Regions from separate parts of the Pseudomonas sp. PF05 genome, predicted to be linked through region 1. Evidence: riboswitches for the same ligand, from Rfam matches in the RefSeq annotation. Region 1 holds a riboswitch; the other holds the start of a gene.
What was found. A riboswitch is a leader RNA that binds a small molecule or an ion and turns the genes downstream of it on or off. The one in region 1 is predicted to bind cobalamin.
Positions count from the first base shown of each region.

Region 2: another riboswitch for cobalamin. It lies ahead of AC09SL_RS02780 (CbtB domain-containing protein); the one in region 1 lies ahead of cobO (cob(I)yrinic acid a,c-diamide adenosyltransferase).

Region 1 covers NZ_JBWLPW010000004.1:30,893-45,538, reverse strand. The annotation lists gene purM (phosphoribosylformylglycinamidine cyclo-ligase) at 1-1,053, opposite strand, end outside; gene AC09SL_RS09245 (DUF2066 domain-containing protein) at 1,419-2,477, shown strand; gene AC09SL_RS09240 (AI-2E family transporter) at 2,510-3,583, shown strand; gene hda (DnaA regulatory inactivator Hda) at 3,753-4,457, shown strand; gene AC09SL_RS09230 (C40 family peptidase) at 4,670-5,296, shown strand; gene AC09SL_RS09225 (C40 family peptidase) at 5,462-5,995, shown strand; gene AC09SL_RS09220 (PQQ-dependent sugar dehydrogenase) at 6,141-7,451, opposite strand; gene AC09SL_RS09215 (hypothetical protein) at 7,589-8,173, opposite strand; cobalamin riboswitch at 8,327-8,553, shown strand; gene cobO (cob(I)yrinic acid a,c-diamide adenosyltransferase) at 8,634-9,260, shown strand; gene AC09SL_RS09205 (cobyrinic acid a,c-diamide synthase CobB) at 9,272-10,669, shown strand; gene bluB (5,6-dimethylbenzimidazole synthase) at 10,666-11,316, shown strand; gene cbiB (adenosylcobinamide-phosphate synthase CbiB) at 11,313-12,221, shown strand; gene cobD (threonine-phosphate decarboxylase CobD) at 12,214-13,206, shown strand; gene AC09SL_RS09185 (cobyric acid synthase) at 13,203-14,646, shown strand, end outside.
Region 2 covers NZ_JBWLPW010000001.1:624,026-638,671, forward strand. The annotation lists gene AC09SL_RS02755 (fatty acid cis/trans isomerase) at 1-1,640, shown strand, start outside; gene nfuA (Fe-S biogenesis protein NfuA) at 1,756-2,340, shown strand; gene cobM (precorrin-4 C(11)-methyltransferase) at 2,511-3,257, opposite strand; gene AC09SL_RS02770 (cobalamin biosynthesis protein) at 3,335-3,739, opposite strand; gene AC09SL_RS02775 (CbtA family protein) at 3,736-4,431, opposite strand; gene AC09SL_RS02780 (CbtB domain-containing protein) at 4,443-4,631, opposite strand; cobalamin riboswitch at 4,733-4,955, opposite strand; cobalamin riboswitch at 5,231-5,445, shown strand; gene cobW (cobalamin biosynthesis protein CobW) at 5,544-6,608, shown strand; gene cobN (cobaltochelatase subunit CobN) at 6,612-10,385, shown strand; gene AC09SL_RS02795 (magnesium chelatase ATPase subunit I) at 10,615-11,616, shown strand; gene AC09SL_RS02800 (vWA domain-containing protein) at 11,718-12,275, shown strand; gene AC09SL_RS02805 (phospholipase D-like domain-containing protein) at 12,379-14,025, shown strand; gene AC09SL_RS02810 (YdcA family protein) at 14,081-14,422, shown strand.

The sequences.
Region 1 (14,646 bases):
CGCCTTAAGGTTTTTCAGCTCGACCTGTGCAGCGCCTTCGGCCGCGGTGGCGATCTGGCCGATGACCCAAGGCTGTTCGCCGGCTTCACGCAGTACGTTCAGGGCCGTCTCGACGTGCTCCTGGGCCACGCAGATGATCATGCCCACGCCGCAGTTCAGCACGCGATGCATTTCGGTTTCATCGACATTGCCTTTCTCTTGCAGCCAGTCGAACACCGCCGGGCGGGTCCAGCTCGCCACGTCGACCACTGCCTGGGCGCCTTTTGGCAGGACGCGCGGGATGTTGTCCAGCAGGCCACCACCGGTGATGTGGGCCATGGCCTTGACGGCGCCGGTGTCCTTGATCAGCTTGAGCAGCGGTTTGACGTAGATACGGGTCGGGGCCATCAGCAGGTCGGCCAGTGGCTTGCCGTCGAGCTGGGTGTTTTCGATGTCGGCACCCGAGACTTCGATGATCTTGCGGATCAGCGAGTAGCCGTTGGAGTGCGGGCCGGAGGACGGCAACGCGAGCAGGGCATCGCCGGCGGCGACTTTCGAGCCGTCGATGATCTCGGCCTTTTCCACGACGCCGACGCAGAAGCCGGCCAGGTCGTAGTCTTCGCCTTCGTACATGCCGGGCATTTCAGCGGTTTCGCCGCCGACCAGGGAGCAGCCGGACAGCTCACAGCCGGCGCCGATGCCGGTCACGACCTGGGCGGCAGTGTCGACGTTCAGTTTGCCGGTGGCGTAGTAGTCGAGGAAGAACAGGGGCTCGGCGCCGCAGACCACCAGGTCGTTCACGCACATGGCCACCAGGTCGATGCCGATGCTGTCGTGCTTGTTCAGGTTCAGGGCCAGGCGCAGCTTGGTGCCAACGCCGTCGGTGCCCGAGACCAGGACCGGTTGCTTGTAGCCGGCCGGGATCTCGCAGAGGGCGCCAAAACCGCCCAGGCCGCCCATGACTTCCGGACGCGCAGTGCGCTTGGCGACGCTCTTGATGCGTTCGACCAATGCTTCACCGGCGTCGATGTCTACACCGGCGTCCTTGTAGCTCAGGGAGGGTTGCTTGCTCATGATCCAGGCCTTTAGGGGGGATTTCTGGGTAACGACCGACCGCCGGGGCCATTGAATAACCGTTGTACGAATTATTCCAGGTGCCCAGCCATTGCCGGTCTGCGAAGGCGCGCGATTTTATCAGGCTTGAGGGGCAGCGGCCATCCTCGCGCCGACGGGCAGGGACATATCCACGGAAAAAAACCGATATTTCTTATATTGGTACTGCGTAGCGCGTCTGTATAAGGTGTAGCGGTAACCGGTTATGGTGATGACCGTGCGAAACTTCCACCGGGCGTGTGAATGTTTTGCCGGGTGCTGTGGTCACAGCCATGCTCAATCTTCTTCACACGGCCTGTTCCAGCCGTTATGTCCGGGAATCTTCCATGCGTTTGTTCAAATTCTTGTCCGTGAGCTGCTTGTCGCTGATCAGCCTGGCGAGCCATGCCGAAACCGTCAATGGTCTCTATCAGGTGCTCGAACCGGTCACCAGCCAAACACCGGAGGAGCGCAACCAGGCGACGCTGCGCGCCCTGGATACTCTGGTGCTGCGCCTGACCGGCGACGCCAAGGCTGCCCAGAATCCCGGGTTGGCGGCACTGCGCCAGGACCCGCAGCAGATCATTCTTCAATATGGCTACGACGCCGGCCCGCCGGAAAGCCTCAAGGTGGACTTCGACCCGACGAGCACCGACCGGGCACTGCGCTCGGCAGGGTTGTCGCTGTGGAGCGCCAATCGGCCATCGATCCTGGGCTGGTGGCTGAACGACTCGGTCGAGGGCTCCAGCCTGGTGGGCGATGGCCAGGCCAGCGCCACACCATTGCGGCGTGCCGCCCAGCATCGAGGCCTGGCATTGCACCTGCCACTGGCGGACTTGAGCGAGCAGATCGTTGCCACCGCGCCGAACCTGGAAGGCAGTGACCCGGCGCCTTTGCGCGATGCCTCGGAGCGCTACGCAACAGACGCCTTGCTGGCGGTCCATGCCAAGGAAGAAGGCGAGCAGTGGCACGGCACCTGGCGCCTGTGGCTGGGCGATCAGCGCGAGCAGGGCACTGCCCAGGGTGCCAATGCTGCGGCCCTGGCCGACGCGGTCATGCTTGCGGTGAGCCAGCGCCTGGCGCCGCGCTTCGTCACCAAGCCGGGCGTGGCCACCGAGCAACTGCTGGAAGTGCAGGGCATGAACCTGGAGCGTTACGCGGCGCTTGGACGCCTGCTCGAACCGTTCGGTGGGCAGTTGCAGCGGGTTGAAGGCGACCGGATCTTCTATCGGGTCAACGGCAGTGCCGAACAACTTAAGGCGCAGTTGGCCCTGGCGAAACTGCAGGAGATCCCGCCCGGCGAAGACGTTGCGCCATTGCCTGTGGCGCCGCCCGCCGCCGATGGCTCGGCCCCGGTTGCAGCACCTTTGCCGGCGCCGGCAGCCAATCTGCGGTTCCGCTGGTAGGTTTTCTTTCTTTATATAGCTAGGAGTGGTTCATGGGCGATACGCGGCGTTGGTTCTGGTTGGGCGGGGTGGCCCTGCTGATTGCGCTTATCTATTTGCTGCATCCGATCCTGGCGCCGTTCCTGGTTGCGCTGTTGTTGGCCTATCTGTTCGACCCGGTGGTGGATCGCCTGGAAAAACTCGGTCTGTCGCGGACCTGGGGCGTGGTGGCAGTGTTCGCGCTGGCCACGCTGATCGTAAGCGCGCTGCTGCTGGTGCTGATACCGATGCTCGCCAAGCAACTGGTGCGCCTGTACGAATTGGCGCCGCAGATGCTCGATTGGTTGCAGCACAGCGCGGTGCCGTGGGTGCAGTCGAAGCTGGGGTTGGCGGACGGTTTCTGGAGGTTCGACAAGGTCAAGGCGGCCATCAGCGAGCACATGGGCCAGACTTCTGACATCGTTGGCGTAGTCCTGAGCCAGGCCACGGCCTCGGGCCTGGCGTTGATCGGTTGGTTGGCGAACCTGGTGCTGATTCCCGTGGTGGCCTTCTATCTGCTGCGGGATTGGGACCTGATGATGGCGAAGATTCGCAGCCTGCTACCGCGTCATCGCGAAGAACGCATCATGACCCTGACCGGCGAATGCCACGAAGTGCTGGGTGCATTCGTGCGCGGGCAACTGCTGGTGATGGTGGCCCTGGGCTTCATCTATGCGGCAGGGCTGATGCTGGTGGGGCTGGAGTTGGGGCTGTTGATCGGCTTGATCGCCGGCCTGGCCGCCATCGTGCCGTACATGGGCTTTGTGATTGGGATTGGCGCGGCGTTGATCGCCGGGTTGTTCCAGTTCGGTGGCGACCTGTACCCGATGGTGGGCATCGTCGCGGTGTTCATGATCGGGCAGGCCCTGGAAGGCATGGTGCTGACGCCGCTGCTGGTGGGCGATCGCATTGGCCTGCATCCGGTGGCGGTGATCTTCGCGATCCTGGCGGGGGGCGAGTTGTTCGGCTTCACCGGGATCCTGCTGGCGCTACCGGTGGCGGCGGTGATCATGGTGCTGGTGCGCCATATGCACGATTTGTACAAGGATTCAGATATCTATAGCGGCGTTGAAGACCCTGATCTTTAGAGCGAATGGCGGGCGGAGTGTCAGGGAAACTGACGCTGCGTGCCCTTGCCGCTGCAAACCTTTGATTTTGCTCGTGGTCCGGCGCATTGTGCGGTCCGCGCCACGGGTATAAACTTTGCTCACTTTACACAGAGGCCACTAACGGTTCCCGAGGAACTGTTCAGTCAGCATGAAACCGATTCAGCTGCCCCTAGGTGTGCGTCTGCGTGATGACGCCACCTTTATCAACTACTACCCAGGCGCCAATGCCGCAGCACTCGGCTATGTCGAGCGGCTTTGCGAAGCCGACGCCGGCTGGACCGAAAGCCTGATCTATCTGTGGGGCAAGGACGGGGTAGGGCGCACGCATCTATTGCAGGCCGCGTGCCTGCGGTTCGAGCAATTGGGCGAACCGGCGGTGTACCTGCCGTTGGCCGAGTTGCTCGACCGCGGCGTCGAGATCCTCGACAACCTCGAACAGTACGAACTGGTCTGCCTGGACGATCTCCAGGCCGTGGCCGGCAAGGCTGACTGGGAAGAAGCGCTGTTCCATCTGTTCAATCGGTTGCGCGACAGCGGTCGGCGTCTGCTGATCGCCGCGTCGACGTCGCCGCGGGAGCTGCCGGTGAAGCTGGCGGACCTCAAGTCCCGTCTCACCCTGGCGCTGATTTTCCAGATGCGCCCGCTGTCCGATGAAGACAAACTCCGCGCCTTGCAGTTGCGCGCGTCCCGGCGTGGCCTGCACCTGACCGACGAAGTCGGGCATTTCATCCTCACCCGGGGTACCCGCAGCATGAGCGCATTGTTCGAGCTGCTTGAACGCCTCGACCAGGCCTCACTCCAGGCCCAGCGCAAGTTGACTATTCCTTTTTTGAAAGAAACCCTGGGCTGGTAGAACCGTTGCAGGTAGTGGCTCATGGCCTTCTTTTGGCGCAACGGAACCCACGGTCCTGCCGGGCTGCAGGCCATGTGACGTTCAAAATGGGCTTAAGCGCTTAGATGTAAACGTAAAACCGAGAAGTCACATTTGCATCGATTGAATTTGCAAATGAGGTTGATAGAAGGCATAGTCTCGCCATCTTTACTACTTCAGCCACGGTCGTGCCCATGCTAAGTCGCTTCGCACCCCTCGTGCCTCTCGCACTCGTTACCCTGTTGTTTGGTTGCGCTGCCCACTCCCCAGTGTCCCAGCAAGAGCAACAACCACAGGTCAAGAACTCCGTTACCGCCCAGTCTTCCTCCGTTGCGCTCCAGGAAGAAATGGCCTCCGACAAAGAGCTCGAAGCCTTCACCGACAGCAAGCCTTACCAGCTTCCAGTACTGGCCGACAGCATCCTGGAGCGCGGCATGTCGTTGATCGGTACCCGCTACCGTTTCGGCGGTACCTCTGAAGCCGGCTTCGATTGCAGCGGTTTCATCGGTTATCTGTTCCGCGAAGAGGCCGGTATGAACCTGCCGCGTTCCACTCGCGAAATGATCAACGTGAACGCCCCACTGGTGGCTCGCAACCAACTTGAACCCGGTGACCTGCTGTTCTTCAGCACCAACGGTCGTCGCGGTCGCGTCAGCCACGCCGGTATCTACCTGGGCGACAACCAGTTCATCCATTCCAGCAGCCGCCGCAGCGGTGGCGTGCGGATCGACAACCTGGGCGACAGCTACTGGAGCAAGACCTTCATCGAAGCCAAGCGCGCCCTCGCCATGGCACCGACTGTGGTCACTGCTCGCAAGTAAGCGCACAGTTTGTAAGGCAAACTTAAAGTCTTACTTGAAGTTTGCCTCATAGCCGCTAGAATCCATGATCATTGATTGATGGCAATCCGCCTGCGTACTCCGCGGGCGGATTTGTTTTCATGTCCACGGCAGAAAAGCCGCATCCAGATCAGGATTGTTCTGCATATGTCGACGTCGGCCCGCCTCGCTCTAATGTTTCTTGCCGCGCTGCTCAGCGCATGCGCCAGCCGCACTCCGCCGCCTGCTCCAGTGCGGGCCCCGGTGGTCTTTGCACCCTCGCAATCCTTTTCCCCGGTCGCCGAAGACGTGCTCTTCCGGGCGCTGGGTTTGGTGGGTACGCCTTATCGCTGGGGCGGCAACACGCCGGATTCGGGTTTCGATTGCAGTGGCCTGATTGGCTATGTGTACCGCGACGTTGCCGGCATTTCCCTGCCGCGTTCCACCCGCGAGATGATCGGCATGCGTGCCCCGGATGTCGGCAAGGAAGCCTTGCAGACTGGCGATTTGATTTTCTTCGCCACCAACGGCGGCTCCCAGGTCAGCCATGCCGGGATCTATGTCGGTGAGGGCCGTTTTGTCCATGCGCCGGCCACAGGCGGCACGGTCAAGCTCGATAGCCTGTCCAAGGCCTATTGGCAGAAGGCCTATCTGGGCGCCAAGCGTGTGTTGCAGCCGGAGCATCTGGCGCGTAATCCCTGAGTTGTTGTTGCCCTGATCTGTGGGAGCAAAGCTTGCTCGCGAAACAGGCGGCTCGATCTCTGAGAGACCGCATCGCCTTCATCGCGGGCAAGCCTTGCTCCCACAGGTCAGGAGTAAATCCCCTCGCCACAAGGGGGGTGTCGCTTTATTTACCTGACACCCGCCAGATCTTGTTCCCCACATCATCGGCCACCAGCAACGCGCCTTGCTTGTCGATCACCACGCCCACTGGCCGGCCCTGGGCTTTTTCGTCGGCGTTCAGGAAGCCGGTCAGCACATCCACGGGTTGCCCCACCGGCTTGCCGCCGTTGAATGGTACGAAAATCACTTTATAACCACTGTGGGGCTTACGGTTCCAGGAACCGTGCTGGCCGACGAAGGCCCCTTCGGTAAACGGTGCAGGTAAGGTGCTGCCCTCGGCAAAGGTCAGGCCCAATGAGGCGGTGTGAGGGCCGACGGCGTAGTCCGGGGCGATGGCCTTGGCCACCAGGGCCGGGTTCTGTGGTTCGACCCGGACATCGACGTTTTGCCCGTAGTAACTGTAAGGCCAGCCATAAAAGGCACCTTCCTTGACCGATGTGATGTAGTCCGGCACCAGGTCGCTGCCGATCTCATCGCGCTCGTTCACCGCTGTCCAGAGCGCGCCGCTGCGGGGCTCCCAAGCCAGGCCGTTGGGGTTGCGCAAGCCCGAGGCGAAGATGCGGTGATTGCCGCTGGCACGATCCACTTCCCAGATGGCGGCGCGACCTTCTTCGGCCTCCATGCCGTTTTCCGCGACGTTGCTGTTCGAGCCAGTGGTGACGTACAGCTTGCTGCCGTCGCGGCTGGCAATCACATTCTTGGTCCAGTGATGGTTGATGGAGCCCCCCGGCAAGTCGACGACCTTGGTCGGCTGTGCCTTGATCTGCGTGTCACCGTCCCGATAAGGGAAGCGGATCAGCCGGTCGGTGTCGGCCACGTACAGGTCATTGCCGACCAGGGCCATGCCGAACGGTGAGTTGAGGTTTTCCAGGAACACCGTGCGGGTTTCGGCGATGCCGTCGTGATTGGCATCGCGCAGCAGTGTGATGCGATTGGGGCTGGGCACGCCGGCACCGGCTCGGCCCATGACTTTTTTCATCACCCAGCCCCGGATGCCCTTGGCATCGTCCGGCTTGGGCGGGGCGTTGGTTTCGGCCACCAGCACATCGCCATTGGGCAACACATAGAGCCAGCGTGGATGATCAAGCCCTTCAGCGAACGCGCCCACCTGCAGGCCCTGGGCCGGGGTCGGCTTGGCGCCTTGCGGCCAGCCGATGGCTTCGGCGATGTTGACGGTGGGGATGAGGGTCTTGTTCGGCTCGGGCAGTTTCGGCGCTGGACCGGTGCCGTCGGACACTTGCAAGGTGGACGACTCGCCACAGGCGACAAGTCCGGCGGCAAGGGCGACGATCAGAAGATGAGGTGGCTTGAGCATGCTGGCTTCCCTATGAATGCATGTAGTTATTCATAGAGGAGCGTAGACGCGTGATGGTTCAACCGCGGGTAGGCCCGGTCAGCCAGGCAAGCAAGCTCCCTGTGAGAGCTTGCTTGCACAGTTCCTTGTCGAATGAATCAACCGTGGGCCTGTTTGAACAGCACCGCAATGCCAGGATGGTAATGACCGGCTTCGTTGCGCAACTTGCGGTAGGCGTAAGGGAAGTACCAGGCCACGGCGCAGGTGTTTTCCTTCTGCAGGTCGTCGATCATGTCCTGCAATTCTTCGGGCGTGGCGCTTTGCTGGGCTTTTTGCGGCGAGACGAACAGGCAGCCTAGCTTCAGGTCGCTGGCATAACTGATGCGCTTGGCATCGCTGGTGGCTTCCAGCAGCGGCTGCGTCAGGTTCAGGTTATTGACCTTGGGCCAGCGCTGAGTGGCCTGGATGAAGGCGCGCTCCTCGGTGTTGGCGATGAACAGATCGGCGCTGACGTTGCGTTCGCCTTCTTCATTCTGCTTGCGGGTCGGCGCGTTCTGCAGCGTGACCATCTCAGCCATCCAGGCGGCGGCCGACAGCAATCCGAGGTTGGCTTTTTCATCGAACCAGTAAGGCGTGTCGTTATCGCCACGTACGGCGTTGTAGCGGTCGATACAGTCAAACCAGCGTTCCAGCATCGGGCGCAGGAATTCCAATTTCGGATTGCTGATGAGCATGCCTTGCATGTTTTGCCCTCTTGTTGTTGTGATATCGGGTCGTAATGTCGCTTTGATATCACTTGCTGCAGAATCACACAAGATTGGCGTCATTTTATTGATCGGCGCCAATGATTGCCCCGACAGGCGGCTTTAATTGACGCTCCACCCCCAACCCTCTAACCTTCGCGGCTTGTTTCAGGTGCTCTGTGGCTGCGGTCGACAGAGTGAAACAGGGAAGCCGGTGAGTGCACACGAACCCGGCGCTGCCCCCGCAACGGTAAATGAGTCAACGCTGCGCTTTGTGGCCACGCAGGCCACTAACCACTGTGTCGCAGACATGGGAAGGCGCGCAGCCAGGCACCACGCCGCTCATGAGCCCGGAGACCGGCCTGATTCATCCAACGGCATCACGGTGGGCGATGCCAGGCTTGTTGCCGTCTTTTTTTGTGCCCGCCCGCCGTTATCCAATCCAAAACGGAGGCTTCCCATGACCGACTCCCTCATCACCGATACGTCTGATCGCGACGAACGCCACCTGGCGCGCATGCTGCGCAAGAAAGCCGTGATCGACGAGCGCATCGCCAACTCGCCAAATGAATGCGGCTTGTTGCTGGTGCTGACGGGCAACGGCAAGGGAAAGAGCAGCTCGGCGTTCGGCATGCTTGCGCGGTCCATGGGCCACGGCATGCAATGCGGCGTGGTGCAGTTCATCAAGGGGCGCAACAGCACTGGTGAAGAACTGTTCTTCCGTCGTTTCCCGGAGCAGGTGCGCTTTCACGTCATGGGTGAAGGGTTCACCTGGGAAACCCAGGACCGCCAGCGCGACATCGCTGCCGCCGAAGCCGCCTGGGCAGTATCGCGCCAGTTGCTCAGTGATCCGTCCATCGGCCTGGTGGTGCTCGACGAGTTGAACATTGCCCTCAAGCACGGTTACCTCGACCTCGATCAAGTGCTGAGCGATCTGCAGGCTCGCCCACCGATGCAGCACGTGGTGGTGACCGGTCGCGGCGCCAAGCCCGAGATGATCGAGCTGGCCGATACCGTGACTGAAATGGGCATGATCAAGCATGCGTTCCAGGCGGGTATCAAGGCGCAGAAAGGCGTCGAACTGTGAGCGATCCCGCCATGACCCGCCGCCACTGTCCGGCGGTGCTGATCGCAGCGCCAGCCTCGGGCCAAGGCAAGACCACCGTGACTGCTGCGCTGGCCCGCTTGCATCGTAACCAGGGGCGCAAGGTGCGCGTATTCAAATGCGGCCCGGACTTCCTCGACCCGATGATCCTGGAGCGGGCCAGCGGCGCGCCGGTCTATCAGTTGGACATGTGGATGGTTGGCGAGCAGGAAAGTCGCCGACTATTGTGGGAAGCCGCTGCCGAAGCGGACCTGATCCTGATCGAAGGGGTGATGGGGCTGTTCGACGGCACCCCGTCAAGCGCCGACCTGGCGCGACATTTCGGCGTGCCGGTGCTGGCGGTGATCGATGGCACGGCCATGGCCCAGACCTTCGGCGCGCTGGCCCTGGGCCTGGCCCGTTATCAACCCGACCTGCCGTTCGCCGGGGTTCTGGCCAACCGGGTCGGCACCTTGCGCCACGCGCAATTGCTCGAAGGCAGCCTGACCGAAGGCCTGCGCTGGTACGGCGCGCTGTCCCGGGAAACCGGCATCGAATTGCCCAGCCGTCATCTGGGGTTGGTCCAGGCCAGCGAGTTGAACGACTTGGACGTGCGCCTCGACGCGGCCGCCGAGGCCCTGGCCGGCAGTTGCGAAGTGGCGCTGCCGCCAGCGGTGGAGTTCGCCGCGCCCGAGGTGATCGCCGTTGAGCCGTGGCTCGCCGGTGTGCGCATCGCCGTGGCCCGTGACGAAGCGTTTGCCTTCACTTATGGCGCGAGCCTTGATCTGCTTCGAGCCGTGGGCGCGCAGTTGAGCTTCTTTTCGCCGATGCATGACAGCGAACTGCCCGAGGCGGACAGCCTTTATCTGCCTGGCGGTTATCCAGAGCTGCACCACGTTGCGTTGGCGGGGAACGCGCCGATGCTCGCGGCGATCCGTGCCCATCACGCAGCCGATAAACCGTTGCTCGCCGAATGCGGCGGCATGTTGTATCTGCTGGATTCATTGACCGATGTCGAAGGCGTGCGCGCCGAACTGCTGGGTTTGCTGGCTGGCGATGCGCAGATGCAAAAGCGCTTGGCGGCCCTGGCGCTGCAATCGGTGGACTTGCCGGAAGGCACCTTGCGTGGGCATACCTATCATCATTCGCTGACCAGTACCGAACTCGAACCGATTGCCCGTGGCCATAGCCCCAACGGCGGGCGTGGGGCGGAAGCGGTGTTCCGGCAGGGGCGGATGACGGCTTCCTATGTGCATTTTTATTTTCCGTCCAATCCCAAGGCGATTGCTGCGTTGTTTGCGCCTGATCCTGAGACCGCTATCGCGAGCAAGCTCGCTCCCACAGGGGACCCAGTGATCTCAAGTGCAACGCTAGCCAATGTGGGAGCGGGCTTGCTCGCGAAGAGGCCATGACAGACACCGCTTTCTCTCAAGCCGAACGCGACGCCATCTACCGCGCCATCGCCGAACGCCGTGACATGCGCCATTTCATCGGTGGCACGGTTGAGCCGGCCTTGCTTCGCCGTCTGCTGGAAGCCGCGCACCAGGCCCCTAGCGTCGGCCTGATGCAACCGTGGCGATTCATCCGCATCAGTGACCGCGCCTTGCGTGGGCAGATCCGCGAGCTGGTGGAGCAGGAACGCATTCGCACCGCCGAGGCCCTGGGCGAGCGCAGCGATGAATTCATGAAGCTCAAGGTCGAAGGTATCGACGACTGCGCCGAAGTGTTGGTGGCGGCGTTGATGGAGGATCGCGAGCGGCACATCTTCGGTCGTCGGACCTTGCCGGAAATGGACCTGGCCTCGCTGTCCTGCGCGATCCAGAACCTGTGGCTGGCCTCCCGCGCCGAAGGGTTGGGGATGGGCTGGGTGTCGCTGTTCGAGCCCCAGGCCCTGGCCGACCTGCTGGGCCTGCCCGCCGGGGCCAAGCCGCTGGCGATCCTCTGCCTGGGGCCGGTCGAGGGTTTTTACCCGGCGCCGATGCTCGCCCTGGAGGGCTGGGCGCAACCGCGTCCGCTCAATGAACTGCTGTATGAAAACCATTGGGGAGTGAGCCCATGAGCGTGGCGTTGCTCAGTGCTGCCGCAGTGGCGCTGGATGCGCTGCTGGGCGAGCCCCGGCGCTGGCATCCGCTGGTGGCGTTCGGCGGCTTTGCCGATCGCATCGAACAACGTTTCAATTCCGGAGGTCGCGGTTGGCGCAGCCATGGGGTGACGGCGTGGATCATCGCCGTGGTGCCGTTGACCTTGCTCGCCACGGCCCTTTCGTGGGCGCCGATGGTGGGCTGGCTGGTGGAGATCCTCGCCTTGTACTGTGCCCTCGGCCTGCGCAGCCTCGGTGAACATGTCGAGCCGGTGGCGCGGGCGTTGCGCAGCGGTGATCTGGACGAGGCGCGCAAGCGTGTCGGCTATCTGGTCAGCCGCGAAACGGCTGAACTGGATGAAACTGCCGTGGCCCGCGCCGCCACCGAGTCGGTGCTGGAAAATGGCAGTGACGCGGTGTTCGCCGCGCTGTTCTGGTTCGCCGTGGCCGGCGCGCCCGGGGTGGTACTGTACCGCCTGAGCAATACCCTTGACGCCATGTGGGGCTATCGCAACGAACGCTTCGAGCGCTTCGGTTGGGCGGCGGCAAAAATCGATGATGGGCTCAACTACATTCCGGCGCGCCTGGTGGCGCTGACCTACGCGCTGCTCGGCAAAACCCGTCTGGCGCTCAAGTGCTGGCGCACCCAGGGGCCGACCTGGGACAGTCCCAACGCCGGGCCGGTGATGGCCGCCGGTGCCGGGGCGCTGGGTGTCGAGTTGGGCGGGGCGGCGGTTTATCACGGCGAACTGCACCAACGTCCAGCGCTGGGCGAGGGCGTGCCGGCGAGTGCGGACGCTATTGATCGCGGCTGGCAATTGGTCCAGCGCGGCGTATGGTTATGGCTGCTGATTCTCTGCCTGGGAGCTGAGTTTTATGCTTGAGCACGGTGGCCGTTTGCGCAACGCAGCCCGGCAATACGGCATTGCCGAGGCTGACTGGCTCGACTTGTCGAGCGGCCTGGCGCCGTGGCCGTTCGACGTCCCGGCGATTCCCCTGCGGGCCTGGGCGCGCCTGCCGGAAACCGATGACGGCTTGGAACAGGCTGCCTGCGATTACTACGGTGCGTTGGATGTGCTGCCGGTGGCCGGTTCGCAGATGGCCATCCAGCTGCTGCCACGTCTGCGCCGGGCCGGCAAGGTCGGTGTCTTGTCGCCCTGTTACGCCGAGCACGCCGAAGCCTGGCGCCGCAGCGGCTACATCGTGCGCGAAGTGCTGGAGTCGGAGGTGGATTTCTTTCTCGACAGCCTCGACGTGCTGGTGGTGGTCAATCCGAACAACCCAACCGGCCTGAGCCTTGCGCCCGAGCGCTTGCTGGACTGGCATGCCCGCCTGGCCCAGCGCGGTGGCTGGCTGGTGGTGGATGAAGCTTTCATGGACGTCACCCCGGCACTGAGCCTGGCGGCGCACACCCATCTGGTCGGGTTGATCGTGCTGCGTTCTTTCGGCAAGTTCTTTGGCCTGGCCGGGGTTCGCCTGGGGTTTGTATTGGCCGAACGCCGCTTGCTCAAGTTGCTCGCCGAACAGGTCGGGCCGTGGGTCGTCAGCGGGCCGACCCGGGTGCTGGGCCAGGCGTGCTTGCGCGACACCGACGCCCACGCGCGCCAGCGCCAACGCTGCGAAGCCACCAGCGATCGCCTGGCGCTGATGCTCGAACGCCACGGCTTCAAGCCGCAGGGCGGCTGCGGATTGTTCCAATGGTTGGTCACCGAACACGCCCTGGGGCTTCACGATTTCATGGCCCATCGCGGCATTCTCCTGCGCTTGTTTACAAACACCAGCAGCCTGCGCTTCGGGCTGCCCGCCGACGACAGCGAATTTTTGCGCCTCGAACAGGCCTTCGAGGCCTATGCCAAGGACACTCAATGACCACAGTGATGGTGCAGGGCACCACGTCCGATGCCGGCAAAAGTACCTTGGTCACGGCTTTATGCCGCTGGGTCCGGCGCCAGGGTGTGAGCGTGGTGCCGTTCAAACCGCAGAACATGGCCCTCAACAGCGCCGTGACGGCCGACGGCGGCGAAATCGGCCGCGCTCAGGCGGTGCAGGCCCAGGCGGCGGGGCTCGAACCGCACACCGACATGAACCCGGTGCTGCTCAAGCCCAACAGCGACACCGGCGCCCAGGTCATCATTCATGGCCGCGCCGTGACCACCATGAATGCGGTGGCTTATCACGATTACAAATCCATCGCGATGCAAGCTGTGCTGACCTCCCACGCGCGCTTGAGCGCGACCTATCCCGTGGTGATGGTGGAGGGCGCCGGCTCGCCGGCCGAGATCAACCTGCGTGCCGGCGACATTGCCAACATGGGCTTTGCCGAGGCGGTGGATTGCCCGGTGCTGCTGATCGCCGATATCAATCGTGGCGGAGTGTTCGCCCATCTGGTCGGCACCCTGGAGCTGCTTTCGCCCAGCGAGCAGGCGCGGGTCAAGGGTTTCATCATCAACCGTTTTCGCGGCGACATCGCCTTGCTGCAACCGGGCCTGGATTGGCTGGAGGCGCGCACCGGCAAACCGGTGATCGGCGTGTTGCCGTATGTGATGGACCTGCACCTGGAAGCCGAGGACGGCCTCGACCAGCGCCAAACCGACAAGGCTGAACAGGTGCTCAAGGTGGTGGTGCCGGTGTTGCCGCGCATCAGCAACCACACCGATTTCGATCCACTGCGCCTGCACCCGCAGGTCGACTTGCAATTCATCGGCCCCGGCCAGCCTATCCCGTCGGCCGACCTGATCATCCTGCCCGGTTCGAAAAGCGTGCGCAGCGACCTGGTCTACCTGCGCGCCAACGGTTGGGAGACAGCGATCAATCGTCACCTGCGCTACGGCGGCAAGCTGCTGGGCATCTGCGGCGGTTTGCAGATGCTCGGCCAGCAGGTCCACGATCCGTTGGGGCTGGAAGGCGCGGCCGGTTCCAGTGCCGGACTGGGCCTGCTGGATGTCGAAACGACGCTGGAACACGAGAAGCAATTGCGCAATGTGCGTGGGCGACTGGCCTTGGAAGAGGCTGAGGTCAGCGGTTACGAGATCCACGCTGGCGTGACCACCGGCCCGGCCCTGGAAAACCCGGCGGTGCATCTGGAGGACGGTCGTTGCGACGGTGCCCAGAATCTCGACGGGCAGGTGTTAGGCACCTACTTGCATGGGCTGTTCGAATCGCCCCAGGCCAGCAGCGCGTTGTTGCGCTGGGCCGGGTTGCAGGATGTGCAGGCGGTGGACTACCACGGGTTGCGCGAGCGGGACATCGAGCGGCTGGCGGATCTGGTGGAGCGGCATCTGGATACTGGGGTGTTGCGTGAACTTTGTG
Region 2 (14,646 bases), on a different contig from region 1:
AAAGCCTGGTGGGCCGCTGGTTGTTCGAGCATTGGTTCCTGGCGCACCTCTATTTCAAGGACGGCGAGCCCGGGCATTTTTTTCAGTGGGTCCGTTCGCGCACGCCTACCGGCCAGCCGATCGACCTGATCAATACCCGCCGTCCGAACGATGACCCCGGCACCCGCATCTATTACCGGCTCTGGCCGGTGCAAGGGGTGATCGTGCACAAGACCCACATCACCTACGGCTTGAGCGCGGCGAAGATGGCGCGCATCAGGAGCCTGTTCTACAGCGGCAAATGGCAGGTTTCGGCGTTGCCGGGCTACGGTCCGGAGCGCCGGGCCAACCCATTTTCCACCTTCGAAGCGATCCCGGCCCAGGCTCGCTACCAGTTCATGCTCGATAACGCCGAGTATTTCGTGCGCACCTTCATTCGCGGGCCGGTGTGCCGGGGCCAGATTGCCACGGACGTGATCCGTGACAACTTCTGGGCGCTGTTCCAGGCCCCCGAACATGACTTGTACATCACTGACCCGAACTACCGCGGCCAGGCCACGCCGCTGCTGGCGATGCCGGGCCAGAACGACGATGTGGGCAGCGTCGTCAGCCTGTGGCTCGATTACCGGGACAAGCGCAACGAGTATGAGGCCTTGCGCCGCGACGCCTATGCCGATGTGCCGGCGCCGAGCTGGTCGACGCTGTGGGCCGGAAATGACAATGCATTGCTGAGCATTTTCCGGCATTTCGACAGTGCCTCGGTCAACAAGGGCCTGATCGGCGAAGTGCCGCAGACGATGTGGCTATTCGACTTCCCGTTGCTGGAACGCACTTATTACCAACTGGCGGTAAACTTCGATGTATTCGGCAACGTGTCCCACCAGGCCCAGACCCGGCTGTATTTCGACCTGATCCGCAACGGTGCGGAGCAGAACTTCCTGCGCCTGATGCCGGCCGACTCCCGGGAAGGCTACCTTGACGACTGGTACCAGGCCGGCGGCAAATTCAAGATGTGGCTCGATTACGAAGCCATCGACGATGACAAGCCCACCGCCCTCAAGCTTGACGAGCGCGACCCCAAGGGCGATTTCACCATGCAGTTGCTGGCCCGTTATGGCGAGCTCAATGCGTTCCCCGACCCCATCAATCGCTGCGACGGTGCCTACTGCTCGCGCCCGAACATCGACCCGGCGCTGCAAAACGCCGAACAGGCCCTCAGTCGCCTGGTGTCACGCCCGGCGGCGGGGCTCAAGGTGATTGACCAACTGCCGGAAGCGACCCTGTTGCGCATCGAAACCGCCAGCGGTCATCGGGAGGTCTACAGCCTGCTGCGCAACCGAGCCCACAGTAACGTGGCGTTCCTGCTGGGCGAAGAAGCGCGCTACCAGCCGGGGCTGGACACACTGACGGTCTACCCGGGTGTGCTCAGCAGCTATCCGAACTTCATGTTCAACATTCCGGCCGGGCAAGTGCCGGCGTTCGTCGAGGCCATGCAAGGCGCCCAGGATGCACCGGCGTTCGAGCGGATTGTCGAGCGCTGGGGCATTCGTCGCAGTCACCCGCAGTTCTGGTACTACTTCCATGACCTGAGCCAGTACATCCAGGAGACTGAGCCTGTGGAAAGCGGTGTGCTGGACATGAATCGCTACCAGAACCTCTGATCGACAGCCCCGGTGGCAAACTCCGTGCCGCCGGGCGCTTTCCCGACAAAAATACTAGGACTTTGTCCGGCGCGATGATTGGCGTAAACTGCCGGCAAGCCTGCGAGGAGTTTCCATGACCGCCATTACCATTACCGATGCCGCCCACGATTACCTGGCCGACCTGCTGTCCAAGCAGAACACGCCGGGTATCGGGATCCGCATCTTCATCACCCAGCCCGGCACCCAGTACGCTGAGACGTGCATTGCCTACTGCAAGCCGGGGGAAGAAAAATCCGAAGACACCGCGCTGGGGCTCAAGAGCTTCACCGCGTACATCGACTCGTTCAGCGAAGCCTTCCTGGACGATGCGGTGGTCGACTACGCCACTGACCGCATGGGCGGCCAATTGACCATCAAGGCGCCCAACGCCAAGGTGCCGATGGTCAATGCCGACAGCCCGGTCAACGAGCGCATCAATTACTACCTGCAAACCGAAATCAACCCGGGGCTGGCCAGCCACGGCGGCCAGGTTTCGCTGATCGACGTGGTGGAAGACGGCATCGCCGTGCTCCAGTTCGGCGGCGGCTGCCAGGGCTGCGGCCAGGCTGACGTGACCTTGAAGGAAGGCATCGAGCGCACCTTGCTCGAGCGCATTCCGGAGCTCAAGGGCGTACGCGACGTGACCGACCACACGCAGAAAGAAAACGCCTACTACTGATTGTGGCGAGGGGACTTGGCAAAACGTCACCCGCCCTGTAGGAACTGCCGAAGGCTGCGATCTTTTGATCTTTTGATCTTTCGCTTGAGACCCAAGTGTCAGAGCAAAGATCGCAGCCTCGCTTCGCTCGGCAGCTCCTACAGCAGGGGCAGGTTGGGTCTTGCTGAGCTTCAGGGCCTGTAGAGATGCGCATGCCCGGCGCGGTAAAGCGAAGACTCGCTGAACACATCATTTCCCAGCACACGTCCCACCAAAATCAGCGCCGTGCGGCGAAAGCCCTTGGCGCGTACCTTTGCTGCGATATCGTCCAGCGTCCCCATCACCCAATCCTGATCCGGCCACGTCGCCCGGTGGATCACCGCAATCGGGCAATCGGCGCCATAGTGGGGTCGCAGTTCGTCGACGATTTTTTCCAGATGATTGACCCCCAAGTGAATCGCCATGGTCGCCCCGTGCTGCGCCAGGCTGCCCAATTCTTCCCCGGCGGGCATCGGGCTTTTGTCAGCGTAGCGGGTGAGGATCAGGCTTTGGGAGATGTCCGGCAAGGTCAGTTCGGCGCCCAGCAGGGCGGCGCAGGCTGAGGTCGCGGTCACACCCGGGACGATTTCGAAAGGGATGCCCAATTCCTGCAGGCAACGAATCTGCTCGCCAATGGCGCCGTACAGGCTCGGGTCGCCGGAATGCACCCGGGCCACGTCCTGGCCCTTGAGATGGGCGCTCTTGATCAATTCGATGATCTGTTCCAGATGCAGCTCGGCGCTGTTGATCACCTGTTCGGCGCAATGGCCTTCAAGGACAGCGGTCGGCACAAGCGAGCCGGCGTAGATGATGACCGCGCAGTGGCGGATCAGTCGCTGGCCTTTGACGGTAATGAGATCCGGGTCGCCGGGTCCGGCGCCGATGAAGTAAACGGTCATGACCGGCTCCTGTGAAAGGTAGGTGAGCATCGCCCAGATGAAGATCGCTCATGATCCTGGGCGCCGATTATCGGGATTTACGCCACGACCGCCAATGCCAACGTGCTCTTGGGGCCTTTTTGGCGAGTCATCAGCAGCGTCGCGGGCGCTGTGCCCAACTGGTCGGCCAAGGCCAGGGCGGCGCTTTCGGCGATGCCGTAGCAACCGGTGCGTTCGAAGGCGATCTCGGAGCGGTGACTGAGCCGTTCCTGATACTCGGCCAACTGCTCGGCGCTGAAGCAAATCAGCGGCAGCGCCAGTTGTTCGGCCAGTTTCAGCAGGCCCGGTTCGTCATGCTTGAGGTCGATACTGGCCAGGGCTCGCACCTGATCAAGCGCAATGCCATGGGCCAGCAACGCCTGGTCGAGCAATGCTCGTAGCGTGCTGGCCGGGCAGCCGCGCTGGCAGCCGAGGCCGACCACCAGGATCGGCCTGGTGCTCATGCGTCGTGGTGGGCTTGGCCGTCACGGCGAAACAGCCAGGTGCTGATCAGGCCGAGGGCCAGCCAGAACGCGACGTTGGTGACCTGCGAGGCGATCTTGAATTGGCTTTCCAGCGCTTGGGGCGCCAGCATCGAGTGGACTTCGGGTTGCGGCGCACCGATGACATGGGGCACCAGCAACGTCGCCACGCCCAGCACCTTGAGCAGCCAATGCCGGCCAAAGACGATCAAGGCAATGCCCACCGCCGTGGACGCTGCGGTGCCGATCCACCACATCTGCCGTTGGGCCAGGTCGGCCGCTGCGGTACCCGGCAATTCCGCGGGCAGGCCGAGGGTCGGCGCCAGGACGAACGTGGCATAGCCGGCCAGGCCCCAGAGCAGGCCCTGGGAGGTGCGAGTCGGTGCGCGCAAGGTGTACAGGCCCGCCAGCATCAGGGCAAAACCCACGGCGACCACCAGGTTGCCGCCGGTGGTGGACAGCACGCGCTGCCAGCCGTCTTCCGGCTCCCAGGCCTCGGCATCATGGGTATGAGCCGCTCCGTCGGCGTGTTCATGGACCTCGGTCGCCGGGGCCTTCTCGAAGGTTTCCGCCTGGAGAATCAGCGGCGATACCCAGAAACTTTGCAACAGGGTCAGCAGCAGGGCGGCCAGCAAGCCGCTGAAACCAGCGGTCTGCGCGATACGCTTGATCATGGCGTCAGTTCTCAATGGCACGGGAAAGCGGCGCTGTGGCGGGTATCGTGGGCGGCATTGTGCACCGCTTCGATGTGGGAGAAACCGGCGAAATAGACCAGCCCCGCGCCCAGGATCGAAGCCAGGATCGCGGCGCTCAGGCGTTGGCTCAGGGTGGTGGTGCTGCTGGCGGTGCGGGCGGTGCTGCTGATGGTCGACATGGCGCTTCCCTCTGTTCTTGTTCAGTGGGGGATATGAGCGCGATGAGACCCCGGGCGAAAGCCCACCAAGGTTCGAACAGCGCCCGCCCACCGCGGGTTTGTTGATGCATGAGTCATGGGCCGGTCTCCGGGCTTGCGAGGGGCCGGGCTTGCGCCTGGCCTGCAAGCGTCACCTTCCCATGTCCGCGGACACAGTGGTTCAGACGCTTCGCTCGCTTACCGTTGCGGGGGCAGCACCGGACTGACGTGGCTTTGGAGTAAAGCACACGATTCACCGGTTTCCCGTTTCACCCTGTGAAGGGCACCCATGACAAGTGGTTTGCGTAGCGGGTTCTGCTAGCCCAACTTCGGACGCCAGAATTTGAGCTAGCAGAACCCGCTACGCAAACCATGCACAGGAGAGCATGGGCGGGGGCGGGGCGTCAATGTACAAGGGGCGCGGCGAGCATGCTGTTGTGGCGAGGGAGCTTGCTCCCGCTGGGCTGCGCAGCGGCCCCCGGTTCTTTACGGTCGCTGCGCAACCGAGCGGGAGCAAGCTCCCTCGCCACAACGGCGTCATGCAGATTACTTGCGGCGATTGACCCGCCACCACACCCTGCGTAGCCTTGCGCCTTCGAGGTTCTTCGGCATGCGCCGAAGCTAAGAAGGGAACGCGGTCCAAGCCGCGGCTGCCCCCGCAACTGTGAACGGTGCTGTTTCTGCAAGGCCACTGTGCATGCCCTCTTTAAACGGGCACACGGGAAGGCGCAGCAATTGCCAGTCGAAAGATTGGCCCGCCGTCAGCCAGGAGACCTGCCTCGAGACAGATTCTCACTACAACCGGGCGGGGTGATCCGGTGGCGAAATCTTCCGCGCACGCCTGTGCCAGCGGTCGTCGTCCCGTTTGCCCGCCACCTTGCCAAAGGGCATCCGATGAAAACACTGGCCAAACTCCCCGTCACCATCGTCACCGGTTTCCTCGGCTCGGGTAAAACCACCTTGCTGCGGCACATGCTCGACAACGCCCAGGGCCGGCGTATTGCCGTGATCGTCAACGAATTCGGCGAGCTGGGCATCGACGGCGAGATCCTCAAGCAGTGTTCCATCGGCTGCACCGAAGAAGAGGCCAACGGCCGCGTCTATGAACTGGCCAACGGCTGCCTGTGCTGCACGGTGCAGGAAGAGTTCTTCCCGGTGATGCGCGAACTGGTGGCTCGGCGTGGCGACCTCGACCACATCCTGATCGAAACCTCCGGCCTGGCCCTGCCCAAGCCGCTGGTCCAGGCTTTCCAATGGCCGGAAATTCGCAGTGCCTGCACCGTCGATGCGGTGATCACCGTGGTCGACAGCCCGGCCGTGGCCGCCGGCACCTTTGCCGCCTTCCCCGACCAGGTCGATGCCCAGCGCAAACTCGACCCGAACCTGGACCACGAATCGCCGCTGCACGAACTGTTCGCCGACCAACTGGCGAGCGCCGACCTGGTGATCCTCAACAAGGCTGACCTGATCAGCCCTGAAGACCTGGCCAAGGTTCGCCAGGAAGTCGCCGAAGAGCTGCCACCGGCGGTCAAGGTCATCGAAGCCAGCAGCGGTCGCCTGCCGCTGGACGTGCTGATCGGCCTGGGCGCCGGTTCCGAAGAACACATCGACGGCCGCCACAGCCATCACGACCATCACCACGATGGCGACGATGATGACCACGATCATGACGCCTTCGATTCCATTTCCATCGAACTGCCCCAGGCTGACGAAAGCCTGTTGCTCGACGCGCTGACGCAACTGGTGGTCCAGCACGGCGTACTGCGAGTCAAGGGTTTCGCGGCGATTCCAAACAAGCCGATGCGCCTGTTGATCCAGGGCGTCGGCACGCGTTTCGACAAGCATTTCGACCGCCAGTGGGGCGCCGAGGAAGCGCGGGTCACCCGTCTGGTGCTGATCGGCCAGGCGCTTGACGCCGCGCTGCTCGAAGCGCAGTTGCGCGCCGCCCTCGGCGCCTAAGCCATGCACCTGCTCAGGACCCAGCCCGGCGGTTTTGTGTCGGATGACAACATTGCCGACCTGGGGCAAACCCCCGCCGAACTGGTGATCCTGTGCAGCGGCGACTCCAGCCTGGCGCTGCTGGCCGAAGCGGCGAAGCAGTTGCCGGATGATTATCCGCAGTTTCGCCTCGCCAACCCGATGCAGGTGCAAAACCACGCTTCGGTGGATCTGTATGTCGAAGACGTGCTGCGCCACGCCAAGGTCATCCTGCTGTCGCTGCATGGCGGCATCGGCTATTGGCGCTACGGTATCGAGCGCCTGATGGAACTGGCCGGGCGCGGGGTGAAGCTGATCCTGGTGCCGGGGGATGATCGTCCGGACCCGGAGCTCAGCGACCTGAGCAACGTCCCCTGCGAAGACCGCGACCGGCTCTGGCAGTTCTTGCGCCAGGGCGGGCTGGGCAATGCCCTGGACCTGTTTCACAACCTGGGCAGCCAATGGTTTGGCCGCGATTATCCGTGGACCGAGCCGCAGGCCTTGCCGCGCACGGCCATCTATCACCCGCGCAAAACCAGCGCCAACCTCGACGATTGGCAAGCCGACTGGAGCGCCGGGCAGCCAGTGGCGGCGGTGCTGTTTTATCGCTCCCACCTGCAAGCGGCGAACACCGCGTTCATCGACGTGTTCTGCCAGCGCCTGCAAGCGGCGGGGCTCAATCCGCTGCCGATTGCCGTGGCCAGCCTCAAGGAGCCTGCTTGCCTTGCACTTGTAGAGGATTGGTTGGACGAAGTGGCGGCGGGCGTGATCCTCAATACCACCGGCTTTGCTCAATCCAGCCCCGAAGCTGCGCATCTGCGACCGTTTCGTCGCAACATCCCGGTGATCCAGGCGATCTGCGCCCAGGACAACGAACCCGGCTGGCGTGCCAGCGAGCAGGGCTTGGGACCACGGGACCTGGCGATGCACATAGCCTTGCCGGAACTGGACGGACGGATCATCAGCCGCCCCATCAGTTTCAAGGACCTGGCCTGGCGCAGCGAGCGCAGCCAGAGCGACGTGGTCTGCTACCGGGCCGCGCCCGAGCGTATGGATTTTGTCGCTGGGCTGGCCCGACGCTGGACCACCCTGGCGCGTTTTCCCAATGCCCAAAAGCGTGTGGCGCTGATCCTCGCCAACTACCCGACCCGCGACGGGCGCATCGGCAATGGCGTCGGCCTGGACACCCCGGCGGCGGCGCTGAATATCCTGCGGGCCCTGCAGGCCGAGGGCTATCCACTGCCGGCTGAACTGCCAGCAAGCGGCACCGCGTTGATCCAGCAATTGCTCGGCGGGGTCAGTAATGACCTGGACAGCCTCGACTTGCGTCCCTGTCACCAGAGCCTGGCCCTTGCCGAGTACCAGGCCTTGTTCGACGCACTGCCCGAAACCAATCGCCAAGCGGTGCTGGCGCGCTGGGGCTCGCCCGCGCAGGACCCGATGTTCCGCGAGGGACGCTTGATGGTCGCCGGCCTGCGCCTGGGCCTGACCTTCGTCGGCATCCAGCCGGCGCGGGGTTACCAGGTCGACCCGAGCGCGGTGTACCACGACCCGGACCTGGTGCCACCCCACGGTTACCTGGCGTTTTATTTCTGGTTGCGCCACACCTACGGCGTCCACGGGGTGATCCACGTCGGCAAGCACGGCAACCTTGAATGGTTGCCGGGCAAGGGCGTCGGGCTGTCGGAAAACTGCTGGCCGGACGTGCTGTTGGGGCCGCTGCCGAACATCTATCCGTTCATCGTCAATGACCCGGGCGAGGGGGCCCAGGCCAAGCGTCGCACCCAGGCGGTGATCATCGACCACTTGATGCCGCCGCTGACCCGGGCCGAAACCTATGGGCCGCTGCGTAACCTCGAGCTGTTGGCCGACGAGTACTACGAGGCGCAATTGCTGGATCCGCGCCGTGCCCGGGAACTGCAACGGGACATCCTCAACCTGGTGCGCGAGACGCACATCGACCGCGAGTTGCAACTCGATGCCGCGCTCGATAGCGATGCCGATGCGGCGATCTGGCTGCCACGCCTGGACACCTACCTGTGCGACTTGAAGGAGTCGCAGATCCGCGACGGCCTGCATATTTTTGGTGAGTCGCCCAGCGGACGGCTGCGCATCGACACGTTGCTGGCGTTACTGCGCATTCCTCGTGGCGACGGCAAAGGTGCGCAGTCGAGTCTGTTGCGGGCGCTGGCCAAGGCGTTCGGGCTGGGTTTCGACCCGCTGGACTGTGCCTTGGGCGAACCCTGGACTGGCGACTGTCCCGAGGCCTTGCGCCAGGTCAGCGCCGAGCCCTGGCGCACCACCGGCGATACGCGCGAGCGCCTGGAGCTGTTCGCTGTACAGTTGATCGAGCAGGCGCTGGACGGTGCGGTGGAGCAGCTCGACGCGCCAGGTTGGGAGGTGGTGGGCAGCATCATTGAAAACCTGCGATCCGTCGTGGCCCCACGCCTGGACGCCTGCGGCCCGGCGGAAATGCGCGGCCTGCTCGATGCCTTGAGCGGGCGCTTCGTGCCGGCCGGCCCCAGCGGTGCGCCGAGCCGCGGGCGCCTGGACGTATTGCCTACCGGGCGCAACTTCTTCTCGGTGGACGTGCGCAACCTGCCCACCACCACGGCGTGGCGCATCGGTTTCCAATCGGCGAACCTGATCCTTGAGCGGCATTTGCAGGATCACGGCGACCATCTGCGCCAGCTCGGCCTGTCGGTGTGGGGCACCGCCACCATGCGCACCGGTGGCGATGACATTGCCCAGGCCATGGCGTTGATGGGCGTGCGTCCGGTGTGGGCCACGGGCAGCCAAAGGGTCGATGACTTTGAGATCCTGCCGCTGAGCCTGCTGGACCGGCCTCGGGTCGATGTCACGCTGCGCGTGTCCGGCTTCTTCCGTGATGCCTTTGCCAACCTGATCCGCCTGTTCGATGCCGCCGTGCAGGCCGTCGCCGCCCTCGATGAGCCGGACGACATGAACCCCTTGGCAGCCAAGGTGCGCAGTGAGCGCGAAGCCTTGCTGGCGTCGGGCCTGGAACCAGACGCCGCGGCGCGCCAAGCCGGCTGGCGAATCTTCGGCGCCAAGCCCGGGGCCTATGGCGCAGGCGTGCAGGGCGCGATTGACGGTCGCTTGTGGCAGAGCCGCGAAGATCTGGCCGAGGTGTACCTGAACTGGGGCGGTTATGCCTACGGCGCCAGCGATGAAGGCACTGCCGCCCGGGAACAGTTCTCCCGGCGCTTGAGCCAGGTGCAGGCGGTGCTGCAGAACCAGGACAACCGCGAGCACGACCTGCTCGACTCCAACGATTACTACCAGTTCCAGGGTGGCATGCTGGCGGCGGTCGAGACCCTCAGTGGTGATGCGGCGGCCAGTTACCATGGCGATCACAGCCAGCCGGACTTGCCCAAGATCCGCACCCTGAAAGAAGAGCTCAACCGCGTCATCCGTTCCCGCGCGGCGAATCCGAAGTGGATCGACGGGGTCAAGCGTCACGGCTATAAAGGTGCGTTCGAACTGGCGGCGACGGTGGACAACCTGTTTGCCTTCGACGCCACCACCCGATTGATCGACGATCACCAGTACGCCTTGCTGGCCGATGCCTACCTGCTCGACCCGGACACCCGGGATTTCGTCCGCCAGCACAACCCCGACGCCCTGCGGGACATGACCGAGCGCATGCTCGAAGCGCAGCAGCGGGGGATGTGGCAGGAACCGGGCGAGTACCGCGAGGCGCTGGAGAATTTGTTGTTGGACATAGAAGAAGATGGCTGACGTGCCTACTCAGCAGGCGGGACACAATGTCTGTGATGGGTTGACCTGTGGCGAGGGGATTATTCCCGCTGGGTTGCCCCTACCTTCCGTAGGAGCTGTCGAGTGCAACGAGGCTGCGATCTTTACCCATACCCCTTAAATCTCAAGCGAAAGATCAAGATCAAGATCAAGATCAAAAGATCGCAGCCTTCGGCAGCTCCTACCACCGAACATCCATGAGATATCCAACATGACCCACACCCCCCATTTCCCGCTCTGCGCCGTGGTCGGCGCCGATGACCTGAAACTGGCCCTGTGCCTGGCCGCGATCGATCCGAAAATCGGCGGTGTGCTGATCGAAGGGCCGCGGGGCATGGCCAAGTCCACCCTGGCCCGGGGCTTGGCGGACCTGCTGGCCAGCGGTCAGTTCGTCACCTTGCCCCTCGGTGCTACCGAAGAGCGGCTGGTGGGCACCCTGGACCTGGACGCGGCCCTGGGGCAAGGGCGCGCGCAGTTTTCTCCCGGCGTGCTGGCCAAGGCCGACGGTGGCGTGTTGTACGTCGATGAAGTGAACCTGCTGCCCGATCATTTGGTGGACTTGCTGCTCGATGTGGCTGCCAGCGGCACCAACCTGATCGAGCGCGACGGCATTTCCCATCGGCATCCGGCGCGCTTTGTGCTGATCGGCACCATGAACCCGGAAGAGGGTGAGCTGCGCCCGCAGTTGCTCGACCGTTTCGGCCTCAACGTCGCCCTCGACGGTCACACTGCACCGGCTGAACGCGCTCAGATCATCCGGCGGCGGCTGGATTTCGACAGCGATCCGCTGGTGTTCTGCGCAGCGTGGGAGACGGCCCAGCAGCAGTTGCGCGAACGTTGCCAACAGGCACGCGACCGCTTGGCCGGGATCGCCCTGGACGATGCGGCGCTGGCGCAGATCACCGAGCGCTGCTTTGCCGCCGGGGTCGATGGCTTGCGCGCCGACCTGGTCTGGCTGCGGGCGGCCCGGGCCCATGCGGCTTGGCGCGGGGCTGCTGCGATTGCCGATGAAGACATCGATGCGGTCGCCGAGTTTGCCTTGCGGCACCGGCGGCATGGGCATTCGACACCGGCACCGTCCCAGGCGCCGCAAACGCCCGCCAATGGAGCGACCCAGCCCAACGAAGGCCAGGGCCAGTGGGGCGACCTGCCGGCCCGGGCATTGCCGACCGGTGCCCGGCGTGACGTGCCGAGCTGGCCAAAAAAGCCTTAGGCATTCGCCCCCGTTCGCCAGCGGGGGCGAATGCCAGACCTCGTGCCGGACGACTCGACCAGGGCCGCCAGGGCCGCAGCAAAGCGGCGGCCAGCGGTGCGGTGAACTGGCCGGGGACATTGCTCAATGGCCGACCACGTCTGCGTGAGGACCTGCGCTTTCATGGGCGCCATCGCTCGCCCCATGAGCTGTGGCTGGTCATCGTCGATGCGTCGGCCTCGACCCGTCGTCATCGCGCCTTGAGTGACGGCAAGGGCTTGCTGGCGCAGCTGTTCGACGACGCCTACCGCCAACGCGCCCGCCTGGCACTGTTGAGGGCCAGCGGCACTGTCCCGAATTGGCAGGTGCAAGGGCTCAAGGCCTCGGCCGGCTTGCGCGACTGGCTCGACGGCCTGGGCGCCGGTGGCGGTACACCGTTGCTGGCGGCGCTGGAGGAGGCCGGGCGCTGGCTGGTGGCCCGGCGCAAGCGTTACCCGGCGGAGCAGCAGCGGGTCTTGGTGATGACCGATGGACGAGTCAAGGAGGGGCTTTCACCGCCGTTTCTCGATTGTCCGTGCCTGCTGATCGACATTGAAAGAGGTCCGATCCGCCTGGGGCGGGCCCGGCAGTTGGCGGGGCGGTTGGGGGCGGAGTATCGGCATATTGATCAAATCACTTGAAATGTTCTTTGACTGTGAAGGCCTCATCGCGTCGGTCCCTGATCTGACCATCTAACCCGCATCACTGCACTATGCTCAGGCAGCCCCCTCACAGGAGTGAACCATGCGCGTACTCGTCACCAACGCCCAGGACGATTTTCGGGTCAAGGCCTATGCCGGCACCAACGGCGTGCTGCTCGCCATGGACCTGGCTGAATCCCAGCGCAAGGGTCTGCTGGGCTTTGCCATCGAGAAGCAGCACAGTGACAGGCCCTGGCTGTTCCTGTTCAACAGTCTGACCTTCCCCGACAAGGCCCACACCTTTCCTCAGTTCCACGCCACCCCCAGCGACAAGGCACCCTTGCAGAAATTTCGCTGGGCCGACTACGCAGTCAACCCCGGCGTGACGATTCGCTACCGTGTGCACCTGGCCTATGGCAGCCCCGATGCACCGCAGTTGGGCGACTTCCTGGAGGTCACCGTCACCAGCGACGACGGGCAGCCGGCCAACCAGCAGGTCATCTTCAATCGGGCGGTGGCCGCCAGCCAGGCGTTCCAGCGCAAGTTTCCTGAAGTGGATGCCTTGATCAGCGCCAACAAAAAACTGTCCATCGAAGCCTGGCCCGACGCCCCGCGTCGTTGGCTGGAAAATGGCTTGTTGGGACGCTTGACCGGCTTCATCGACCGGGCGCTGGATGCCAGTTGGGCCCTGGATGTCGCCATCTATGAATACGAACTGCCGGTGATCGTCGAGGCGGTCAACGCCGCTCATGCTCGCGGGGCACAGGTTCGAGTGCTGTACCACGCCGAACCAGGAGACGACACCACCCAACGCAACGAAGCCAACCTCCAAGCACTGCCGGCCGCCAACAAACGCGGGCGGGTCACCCACAACATTTTCCACGACAAGTTCATCGTGCTGAGCAAGGTTGATGGCGGCGGTGCGCTACAACCCGAGGCTGTGCTGTGCGGCAGCACCAACTTCACCGCCAACGGCGTCTACCGCCAAGCCAACGTCGTTCATGTGCTGGATGACCCACAGGTGAGCGACAGCTACCGCCAAGTGTTCGAGCAGATCTGGGCCGCACCGCAGAACGTCGATACCATTCGCCAGTGGCTGACCCGGAACAACCCCATGGCACCGAAGAAGGCGCTGTTTACCGGATTCTCGCCACGCACCGGCGAGGGCGACCTGGACCGCTTCGTCGACATCATCAAGGGCGCGCGAAAGGACCTGTTGTTCGTCACCGCATTCGTCTTGCCCGAGCGCATTCTCGACGCCGTGCTTGGCCAGCCCAATGACGACGTGTTGCGCTATGGCCTGCAAAACACCAAGAGCCGCATCACCGGCTTTCACGCCGACCGTACTGCCGAATTCGCCGCCACCGCCTTGCTCAACACCGGCCTGGAAGGCTGGCTCAAGGAAAACATGAAAGGCCAGAAGGGCAACCTGCTGGTGCACACCAAAGCCATCGTCACCGACTTCACCAGCGACACACCGACCATCCTCAGCGGCAGCCACAACCTGAGCGCCGCGGCCAGCAATGGCAACGACGAGAACTACCTGATCATCCAGGGCGACACCGACCTGGCCGACCGCTACGGGCTGGAACTGCTGCGTTTCTATGAGCATTACCGCTTTCGCTACTTCGCGAAAAAACTCGCCCTCAAGCAGGTCAAGCCACTGGCGGTGGATGACAGCTGGAGTGATGACTATTACCGCGAGGGGGATTTGCGGATGTTGTCCAGGGTGAGGTTTTGCGGGCGTTAGGTGCAGCGGGTATCCAGTGCTAGCATAGGGCCATCTGTCGGCCGGGAAAGCTGCCATGAATCGCTGTCACGGAACGTCTGCCTTGCTTCGCGCCTGTATCGCGACCCTGTTGTTGGCGCTGTGTACTTCGGCCCTTGCCGCCAATCAACCGTGTTCCGGGCGCAAGGGCGGGATTGCCGGGTGTGACGGCGATACCTTCCTGTGCAATGACGGCTCCATCAGTGCTTCGAAGAAGTCCTGTTCCGCTGTGCTGGGGCTTCGGAACGAGGCCAGGCCGCAGTCGTTGCTCAAATCATCCGAGGGTTGCCAGTGCGGCAGTGGCAATTACTGCGTCGGTCCCCGGGGCGGGGTCTATTGCCTCACGCCCGGCGGCAGCAAGAGCTACAAGCGCAAATAGCCAGGCACACCGCCGAACCATTGTGGGAGCGAGCTTGCTCGCGATAGCGTCAGGTCAGTCGCCATCAATATTGACTGATATGCCGCCATCGCGAGCAAGCTCCCACACAGGGTATCCATTTACAAATTCCAGGGTGGCTCCGTTTCGGTGCGCCGGGTGCGCCGAGTACCCGGTTTGGGGCCTTGTTACCCGTGCGTCGTGGCCAACGGTAGCAATAGCGTTCG